DNA from 2 places in the Streptomyces sp. NPDC015032 genome. Region 1 is predicted to be linked to the other one. Evidence: riboswitches for the same ligand, from Rfam matches in the RefSeq annotation. Region 1 holds a riboswitch; the other holds the start of a gene.
What was found. Region 1 has a riboswitch for S-adenosylmethionine ahead of thrC (threonine synthase). Riboswitches for the same ligand answer to the same signal wherever they lie in the genome.

Region 1 (4,816 bases):
GGGACGACTCCATGCGCTCCATGTCGGTGGCGAAGTACGCCGAGATGTAGCCCTTGTCGAAGCGCATACCCTCGGTGAGCTCCAGCTCCAGACCGAAGGTCTGGGACTCCTCGACGGTGATGACGCCTTCCTTGCCGACCTTGTCCATGGCCTCGGCGATGAGCTCGCCGATCTGGGTGTCGGCGGCGGAGATGGAGGCGGTCGAAGCGATCTGCTCCTTGGTCTCCACGTCCTTGGCCTGCTCCAGGAGGGCGGCGGAGACGGCCTCGACGGCCTTCTCGATGCCCCGCTTGAGGGCCATCGGGTTGGCACCCGCGGCGACGTTGCGAAGGCCTTCGCGGACGAGGGCCTGGGCGAGAACGGTGGCGGTGGTCGTACCGTCGCCGGCGACGTCGTCCGTCTTCTTGGCGACCTCCTTGACCAGCTCCGCACCGATCTTCTCGTACGGGTCCTCCAGCTCGATCTCCTTGGCGATGGACACACCATCGTTGGTGATCGTGGGGGCGCCCCACTTCTTCTCAAGGACGACGTTGCGACCCTTGGGGCCAAGGGTGACCTTGACGGCGTCGGCGAGCTGGTTCATGCCGCGCTCGAGACCGCGCCGGGCCTCCTCGTCGAACGCGATGATCTTGGCCATGTGAAGTGGTCCTCCCGGACAGGGGTGGATTTCTCCGGACCGAGTGGCGCCCGCGACGGACGGCCTGCGCGACCGGTGGTTCCTTGCCCCACCGGCCCTGCGGGCCTCACCGGCCCGGTCCAAGTTCTGTCACTCTCACCTGGAGAGTGCTAACGCCAATGATTAGCACTCGACCCCCTCGAGTGCAAGCGTCCCCCTCGGGATGTGGACAACCGCGATCCTCTCGCGGATGCCCCGGACACCACTCACGCACGGAGGGCCTGTACCCCTGGGGTACAGGCCCTCCGTGCGTGAGTGGTGTCGTTGGCCGACCGCGTCGAGCTCAGCCGACGGCGAGCTTGACCATGTCCGCCTGCGGCCCCTTCTGGCCCTGCGAGATCTCGAATTCAACTCGCTGACCCTCTTCGAGGGTGCGGTACCCGTCCATCTGGATCGCGCTGTAGTGGACGAAAACATCCGCACCACCGTCGACCGCGATGAAGCCGTACCCCTTCTCCGCGTTGAACCACTTGACGGTGCCCTGAGCCATGCCTAACTCCCCTATTACTGGCCCTTGCGCAGGACCGCACTTCGCGGACCCGGGTCAGAACTCACCCTCCGACAGGAGAGGGTGTGTGCGCCGGAACGCGTCGACCGCGGCCGAATGTATCTGCCCAACTGCCCTCTGCAACAGGTCAATCGGACGAGAATTCTGGGCAGCATCGAACACCCGAATATGGGGAATTCATCAGATTCCAGGGCAAGTCGGGCCGGGCAAAGGCGACTTATGGCGCAAGGAGATCGCGCACTTTGGCTGCTTCTTGTCGGGACCGGGCGCATTCTCATATGCGGGCGGCACGGGCAGCTGGGGGGACTTCCCACACTGTACCGCGCTCAACCACACAGAATTGCCCCCTCCGCTTCTCTCGCGGAGGGGGCAATTCCGATAACGCCATGAAAACGGACAGGGGGTCAGCAGCCGCCCGCGACCGCCGGGATGATCGAGATGCCGGCGCCGTCCGGCGTCGCCGTCTCCAGACCGCCCTCGAAGCGCACGTCGTCGTCGTTGACGTACACGTTCACGAAGCGGCGCAGCTTGCCCTGGTCGTCCAGGACGCGGGCGGCGATGCCCGGGTGGTTCTCCTCCAGGGACGCGATGACCTGGGAGAGGGTCGAACCCTCCGCCGGGACCTCGGCCTGGCCGCCCGTGTAGGTGCGGAGGATGGTGGGGATGCGGACCTTGACGCTCATGGTGGGTGCCTCTCTTCGGTCTCGGGTGGTCAGCCGGCGGCGAGTCCGGCGGCGCGGAACGCGTCCAGGCTCGGGCGGATCGTCGCGGTCGCCTGCGAGGTGGCGGCCACCGCGTCCAGGGTCTTGAGGCCGTCACCGGTGTTGAGGACGACGGTGGTCAGCGCCGGGTCGAGCAGACCGGCCTCGATGAGCTTCTTCGTCACGCCGACCGTCACCCCGCCGGCCGTCTCCGCGAAGATGCCCTCGGTGCGTGCCAGCAGCTTGATCGCGTCGACGACCTGCTCGTCGTCGACGTCCTCGACCGCGCCACCGGTGCGGCGGGCGATGTCCAGGACGTACGGGCCGTCGGCCGGGTTGCCGATCGCCAGGGACTTGGCGATGGTGTTCGGCTTCTGGGGCCGTACGACGTCGAGTCCGGCCTTGAAGGCGGTGGAGACCGGGGAGCAGCCCTCGGCCTGGGCACCGAAGATCTTGTAGGGCTTGTCCTCGACCAGGCCGAGCCTGATCAGCTCCTGGAGGCCCTTGTCGATCTTCGTGAGCTGCGAGCCGGACGCGATCGGGATGACGATCTGGTCGGGCAGCCGCCAGCCGAGCTGCTCGCAGATCTCGTACGCCAGGGTCTTGGAGCCCTCGCCGTAGTAGGGGCGCAGGTTGACGTTGACGAAGCCCCAGCCCTCGCCGAGCGGGTCGCCGATGAGCTCCGAGCAGAAGCGGTTGACGTCGTCGTAGTTGCCCTCGATGCCGACCAGCTCACCGCCGTACACCGCAGCCATGACGACCTTGCCCTGTTCCAGGTCGTGCGGGATGAACACGCAGGAGCGGAAACCGGCGCGGGCGGCGGCGGCGCCCACCGCGCCGGCGAGGTTGCCGGTGGAAGAGCAGGAGAGGGTGGTGAAACCGAAGGCGCGGGCGGCCTCGACGGCGATGGCGACGACACGGTCCTTGAAGGAGTGCGTCGGGTTGCCGGAGTCGTCCTTGACGTACAGACCGCCGGTGACGCCCAGCTCGCGGGCGAGGTTGTCGGCCTTGACCAGCTTGGTGAAGCCGGGGTTGATGTTGGGCTTGTCCGCGACATCGGCGGGGACCGGCAGCAGCGGTGCGTAACGCCAGATGTTGTCGGGTCCGGCCTCGATGCGCTTCTTCAGCTCTTCGGGGGAGCCGCTCGGCAGGTCGTACGCCACTTCGAGCGGCCCGAAACAGGACGCACAGGCGAAAATGGGACCGAGTTCGAAACGCTCGCCGCACTCGCGGCAGGAAAGCGCCGCGGCGGGCCCGAGGTCGACGGTGCCGGTCCCGGCGTCAGCGTCGATGGAAGAATTGGTGCTTACTGCAACAGTCTGCGCAGCCATGGAGGCGAGGCCCTTTCTCCTCATCTTCCTCGCGGCGCGTTTCGCCGCGAGACGGAATTGGCACCTTCCCCACGTGACCTCGCGGTCGGCAGGAGGGTTGCCGGGACTTCAACGGGCCGTTCCCTCAGTCCCTCTGGATGAGCGCTGTGGCACCGGATCGGGGATCCGGGCATTTATTGGCGGACTGACCCCGACATGCGATGGCCATCCGCGTTGTTCAAGACTGTAACCGAAGCAGCGGACTGTTGAGATAGCCGTCCGAACCGCGAGATGGATCACATACAGGGAGTACCGACCGTGCTGGAAGAGGTCGAACGCTGGCTGGCCAGGCGTTCCTGGTCGGCCGCCGACCGCCCGCTGGACCGGCTCCTGGCCGCCAAGGAACAGGGCCGCGGCAGCGTGAGTGTGGTGCTGCCCGCGCTCGACGAGGAGGCGACGGTCGGCGAGATCGTCGCGACGATCCGGCGCGAGCTGATGGAGAAGGTCCAGCTGGTCGACGAACTCGTGGTGATCGATTCCGGTTCGACGGACGCCACCGCGAAGGTGGCCCGGGAGGCCGGTGCGCGGGTGGTCCACCGGGACGACATACTCCCCCGGATACCCGCCGTGCCCGGCAAGGGCGAGGTGCTGTGGCGGTCGCTCCTGGTGACCGGCGGTGACATCGTCTGCTTCGTCGACGCCGACCTGAAGGACTTCTCGGCCGGCTTCGTCTCCGGCATCGTGGGCCCGCTGCTGACCGATCCGGATGTGCGGTTCGTCAAGGCGATGTACGACCGGCCGCTCGGTGACACCGCGGGACAGGGCGGCCGCGTCACCGAATTGGTGGCCCGTCCGCTGCTCAATCTGCACTGGCCGCAGCTGGCCGGCTTCGTCCAGCCGCTGGGCGGCGAGTACGCCGTACGCCGCTCCCTGCTCGAACAGCTGCCCTTCCCCGTCGGCTACGGCGTGGAGCTGGGTCTCCTGGTCGACGCGCTGCACACGGTGGGCCTGGACGCGCTGGCCCAGGTCGACGTGGGGGTGCGCAAGCACCGCCACCAGGACGGGCAGGCGCTCGGCCGGATGGCGGCGGCGATCTACCGGACCGCCCAGCTCCGGCTGTCCCGCGGACACCTGGTGCGGCCTTCGCTCACCCAGTTCGAGCGGGGCGAGCACGGCTTCGTGCCGCGCACCCATGCGGTGGACACCGAGGAGCGGCCTCCGATGCGCGAGATCGAGGAGTACGTTTCACGCCGCGCGGCCTGACTTCGCACGTTTGGGCGGTTCGTGATCGGGCTAGATTCCGCAACATGGTCTCCGAGCACGAAGCCCAGCCCGCCGCCCAGGTCCTCGTCGCGTCCAACCGCGGTCCGGTGTCGTACACCCTGGGCACCGACGGATCGCTCGGCGCGAAGCGGGGCGGCGGCGGGCTCGTCTCCGGGCTGAGCGCCGTCCAGGACAAGCTCTGGGTGTGCGCCGCGCTCGGTGACGGGGACCGGGAGGCGGTCCGGCGTGGGGTCGGTGAGCCGGGTGTACGGATGCTCGACATCGACGCCGCCGTGCACGCGGACGCGTACAACGGGATCGCGAACTCGGTGCTCTGGTTCGTCCACCACATGCTGTA
Region 2 (4,816 bases), on a different contig from region 1:
GGCAGGCTCCGCACACGCCCTGCTCACCCCTCTCACCGCCCTCTTCGTGCACGGCAGCTGGCTGCATCTGCTCGGCAACATGCTCTTCCTGTACGTGTTCGGGGCGATGGCCGAGGAGTTCATGGGGCGTGCCGAGTTCACCTTCTTCTACGTCGCCTGCGGCTATCTCGCCCTGGTCGCCTACGCCGCCGCGCACGCCGCGTCCGACCAGACCCTCGTCGGCGCGTCGGGGGCGATCTCGGCGGTGCTCGGGGCGTTCCTCTACCTGTTCCCCAGGGCCCGGGTCACCAGTCTGTTCCCGTTCCTCTTCTTCCTGCCGCTGCGTTTCCCCGCCTGGATTGTGCTGATCTTCTGGTTCGTCCTGCAGTGGCTGGCGGTCCAGGGCGCGGGCAGCGGAGGGCCGGGGGTGGCCTATCTGGCCCATGTGGTCGGCTTCGCCCTCGGCTTCCTCTACGCCTGGGGACGCTATCGGCGTACGGATAGAGTGAAGTCACCAGCCACGGCCACCGAGGGAGAAAGCCAGCCGTGATCACCGCGATCGTGCTCATCAAAACCAGCGTGGACCGGATTCCCGAGATCGCCGAGGCCATCGCCGCGCTGGACAGCGTCAGCGAGGTCTTCTCGGTCACCGGTACGTACGACCTGATCGCCATGGTCCGGGTGGCCAAGCACGACGACCTGGCGGACGTCATCCCCGGCCGGATCAGCAAGATCCCCGGCGTCGAGGCCACCGACACGCATGTGGCCTTCCGTACGTACTCGCAGCATGACCTGGAGGCCGCCTTCGCCATCGGCCTCGACGCGTAGGTACGCCGCTCACCGCGGCGTGACACCCCGGTGAGGGACGGGGCTCGACCGCTCCTCCCCCGCCGAGGTGTCACGTGGCCGTCAGAGCTGTGTCGTACCCCGGTCCGGGACGCAGCGGCCGCCCTCGGTGCGGTACTTCCACCGGGCGCCCTTGCTCACCAGCTCCTTGACCGCGCGGACGAAGCGCTCGATGTGCTCGTCCGGCGTACCGGCTCCGAAGCTCACGCGGATCGCGTTGAGCGAGAGCTCCCCCGGCACGGCCTCCGGCGCGCCGCACTCGCCGGCCTCCTGCGGGTCGCTGCCCAGCAGGGTGCGGACCAGCGGGTGGGCGCAGAACAGTCCGTCGCGGACCCCGATGCCGTACTCGGCGGAGAGCGCGGCGGCGAAGTGCGAGCTGTTCCAGCCCTCCACGACGAAGGAGATGACGCCGACCCGCGGGGCGTCGTCACCGAACAGCGAGAGCACCTTGACCTCGGGGACATCGGCGAGACCGGCCCGGACGGCGGTGACGAGGTGCTGCTCCCGGGCGACCAGAGTGCCGAAGCCCGCCTCGGTGAGCGCCTTGCAGGCGGAGGCGATGGAGTACACGCCGATGACATTGGGCGAACCGGCCTCGTGGCGGGCGGCGGTGGAGTGCCACTCGACGTCCACGCCGCCGTCGGTGCGGCGCGCGACCGTGCGCGAGGCGCCGCCGCCGGCCAGGTACGGCTCGGCCTCCTGCAGCCAGTCGGCCCGGCCCGCGAGCACCCCCGAGCCGAACGGCGCGTACAGCTTGTGCCCGGAGAAGGCGACCCAGTCGACGTCCAGCTCCGCGATGTCGACGGGGTGGTGCGGGGCGAGCTGGGCGGCGTCCAGCACGATCCGGGCACCGTGCGCGTGCGCGGCGGCGGCCAGCTCCTTCACCGGCCACAGCTCGCCGGTGACGTTGGAGGCGCCGGTGACGCAGACCAGCGCGGGGCCGTAGGGCTCACGGTCGGCGAGCGCGCGCTCCAGCGTCTCGACGGCCTGCGCCGGGGTACGCGGGGCGTTCAGGTAGGTCACCCGGGCGTCGCGCCACGGGAGCAGCGAGGCGTGGTGCTCGGTCTCGTACACGAAGACCTGGCAGTCGGCGGGGACGACGGCGGCCAGCAGGTTGAGGGAGTCGGTGGTCGAGCGGGTGAAGATCACCTGGTCGTCGGCGCGGCAGCCGAGGAACTCCGCGACGGTCGCTCGGCTGTTCTCGAAGAGGTCCGTGGAGAGCTGCGAGAGGTAACCGGCCCCGCGGTGGACACTGCCGTAGTACGGGGCGTACGCGGCGACGTCGTCCCAGACGCGTTGCAGGGCAGGGGCGCTGGCGGCGTAGTCGAGAGCGGCGTACGCGACCTCACCACCCGTGACCAGCGGAACCATGACGTTCTCGCCCAGAACCGGCAGAGGGGCACAAAGCGACTGGTCGGCGGCAGCGGTGAAGACAGACATGGCGAACTCCCGTATCAGGCAGGCGAATCGCGTGCGCCGACGGATGCACGGCAGCACAGCGGAGAGAGAAAAAGGGTGTGCGGAGGAGGGCCGGGAAGCCCTATCGCATTCGCTTGCTCACAAGAGACTCCCTAGGGACCAGGACCCCGGGGGCTGGCATTCACAGATGCCGAGGGGCCCGCGCTTGCCGCAGACCTCGCTGCCTACGGCCTGGTCTTCACCCGGGGCACCCCGCCACGGACGGAGGGTTGCCGGACAGCGGGCCGGGGCCGTAGTCGCTGTCACTCATGACCTGCCCAGCATCTTGCCATACGTACGTCGACGCGCAAGGCGCGGTCCAGGATCCGGACCGCGCCCTGCGTCACATTCCGTCCGCTCAGAGCCTGTCGGGTGACAGGCTCTCAGGCGTTGCTGACCGCCACCCAGCGCTCCAGCGCCCGCCGGGCCGCCCCCGAGTCGATGGACTCGGCGGCCTTGGCGATCCCGGCGGCGAGCTGCTCGTTCAGCGTGCCGTCCATCGGGTTCAGAGCCACCAGCGCCGCCGCGGAGTTGAGCAGCACGGCCTCCCGTACGGGCCCGTGCTCGCCGGCCAGCACCCGGCGGGCCACATCCGCGTTGTACGAGGCGTCGGCGCCGCGCAGCGCCTGCGCCGGCACCAGCTCCAGACCGACGTCGCGCGGGTCGAAGACCTCCTCGCGCACCGATCCGTCCCGGACCACCCAGACCCGCGAGGTCGCGGTCGTCGCCAGCTCGTCCAGGCCGTCGTCGCCGCGGAAGACCAGCGCCGAATTGCCGCGCTCGGCGAGGACGCCGGCGACGATGGGGGCCATCCGCAGGTCGGCGACGCCGATCGCCTGGGAGCGGACCCTGGCCGGGTTGGTGAGCGGCCCGAGGATGTTGAACGTCGTCGGGGCGCCGAGCTCCTTGCGGGCTCTGGCGGCGTACCGCAGGGCGGGGTGGAACTTCACCGCGAAACAGAAGGTGATGCCCGCCGCCTCGGCGACCTCGACGACCCGCTGCGCGCTGAGCTCCAGATTGACGCCGAGCTTCTCCAGCACGTCGGAGGAGCCGCTCGCCGAGGAGGAGGCGCGGTTGCCGTGCTTGACGACCTTGGCGCCGGTACCCGCGATGACGATCGCCGACATCGTGGAGATGTTGACCGTCTTGGCGAGGTCGCCGCCGGTGCCGACGATGTCGACCGTGCGACCGGGTACGTGGATCGTGTGGGCGTGCTCGTACATCGCGCGCACCAGGCCCGACACCTCGTCGACCGTCTCGCCCTTGGCACGCAGGGCCACCGCGAAACCGGCGATCTGCACATCGGTCGCCTCACCGCTCATGATGCGGTCCATCGCCCACGCGGTGTCGTCCGCGCTCAGGTCCTCGCCGCGCAGCAGCGGATTCAGCACGCCGGGCCAGGAACGGTCCGCCACGCTGTCGCCGCCGACCGGGGTCACAACGTTCATGGTCCGCTCCTGGGGGTCCACAGCCGATATAAGGGGATGACCTCCACCCTATCGAGCGCCGGGGACAGCGAAGAGCCCCGTCCATCGGGTGGACGGGGCTCCTGCTGTGGCGATCAGTTCAGGCGATCAGTGGTGACCGTGGCCGCTGGTGATCTCCTTGTACTCCTCGGCGGTGGGCTTGGCGATCTGGTTGTCCTCGCCGTAGTAGCCCTTGCTGAGCTTGGCGCGCAGCTTCTGCAGGGCGGACACCTTGCGCTCGACACCGTTCTCGTCGACCGTCGGGCCGATCTCGACCGGCTGGTACTGGTCATGCGCGGTGAGCGTGTGCAGCTGCTCCGGACCGAGCGGCTCGTGGATCTCGACGAACTCACCGTGCGGCAGGCGCTTGATGATGCCGGACTCGCGCCCGTGCAGCACCTTCTCCTTGTCGCGGCGCTGGAGGCCGAGGCAGATCCGGCGGGTGGCGATGAACGCGAGGACCGGGCCGACGAAGATGAAGATCCGGACGAACCAGGAGATGGCGTTCAACGACAGGTGGAAGTGCGTGGCCCATAGGTCGTTGCCACCGCCGATGAAGACGATGACGTACTCGGTGATCCAGGCGACACCGAAGGCCGTCCGGGTCGGGGCGTTGCGCGGGCGGTCCAGGATGTGGTGCTCGCGCTTGTCCCCGGTGATCCAGGACTCGACGAACGGGTAGACCGCGATGATCGCGAGTACCAGTCCGAAGGCCATCAGCGGGATGAACACACCCAGGACGAGCGTGTGACCCCAGAGGTTGATCTCCCAGCCAGGCATCACTCGGATCAGACCCTCGGCGAAGCCCATGTACCAGTCGGGCTGGGCGCCGGTGGACACCTGGTCCGGGCGGTACGGGCCGATGGCCCAGATCGGGTTGATCGAGGCGATGGCCGCGATGACGGCGATGATGCCGAAGACCAGGAAGAAGAAGCCACCGGCCTTCGCCATGTACACCGGCATGAGCGGCATGCCGACGACGTTCTTGTTGGTGCGGCCAGGACCCGCGAACTGCGTGTGCTTGTGGTAGAAGACCAGGATCAGGTGCGCCACCAGCAGGCCGAGCA

Region 2: another riboswitch for S-adenosylmethionine. It lies ahead of ACF08M_RS04690 (aminotransferase class V-fold PLP-dependent enzyme); the one in region 1 lies ahead of thrC (threonine synthase).

Annotation. Positions count from the first base shown of each region.
Region 1 covers NZ_JBIBVN010000043.1:43,723-48,538, forward strand. Annotated here, with positions in the region: gene groL (chaperonin GroEL) at 1-637, opposite strand, end outside; gene ACF08M_RS35605 (cold-shock protein) at 960-1,166, opposite strand; gene ACF08M_RS35610 (MoaD/ThiS family protein) at 1,589-1,867, opposite strand; gene thrC (threonine synthase) at 1,897-3,216, opposite strand; SAM riboswitch class I at 3,234-3,360, opposite strand; gene ACF08M_RS35620 (glucosyl-3-phosphoglycerate synthase) at 3,514-4,458, shown strand; gene ACF08M_RS35625 (trehalose-6-phosphate synthase) at 4,503-4,816, shown strand, end outside.
Region 2 covers NZ_JBIBVN010000002.1:398,074-402,889, forward strand. Annotated here, with positions in the region: gene ACF08M_RS04680 (rhomboid family intramembrane serine protease) at 1-529, shown strand, start outside; gene ACF08M_RS04685 (Lrp/AsnC family transcriptional regulator) at 526-807, shown strand; gene ACF08M_RS04690 (aminotransferase class V-fold PLP-dependent enzyme) at 889-2,265, opposite strand; SAM riboswitch class IV at 2,441-2,558, opposite strand; gene trpD (anthranilate phosphoribosyltransferase) at 2,667-3,731, opposite strand; gene ACF08M_RS04700 (cytochrome bc complex cytochrome b subunit) at 3,858-4,816, opposite strand, start outside.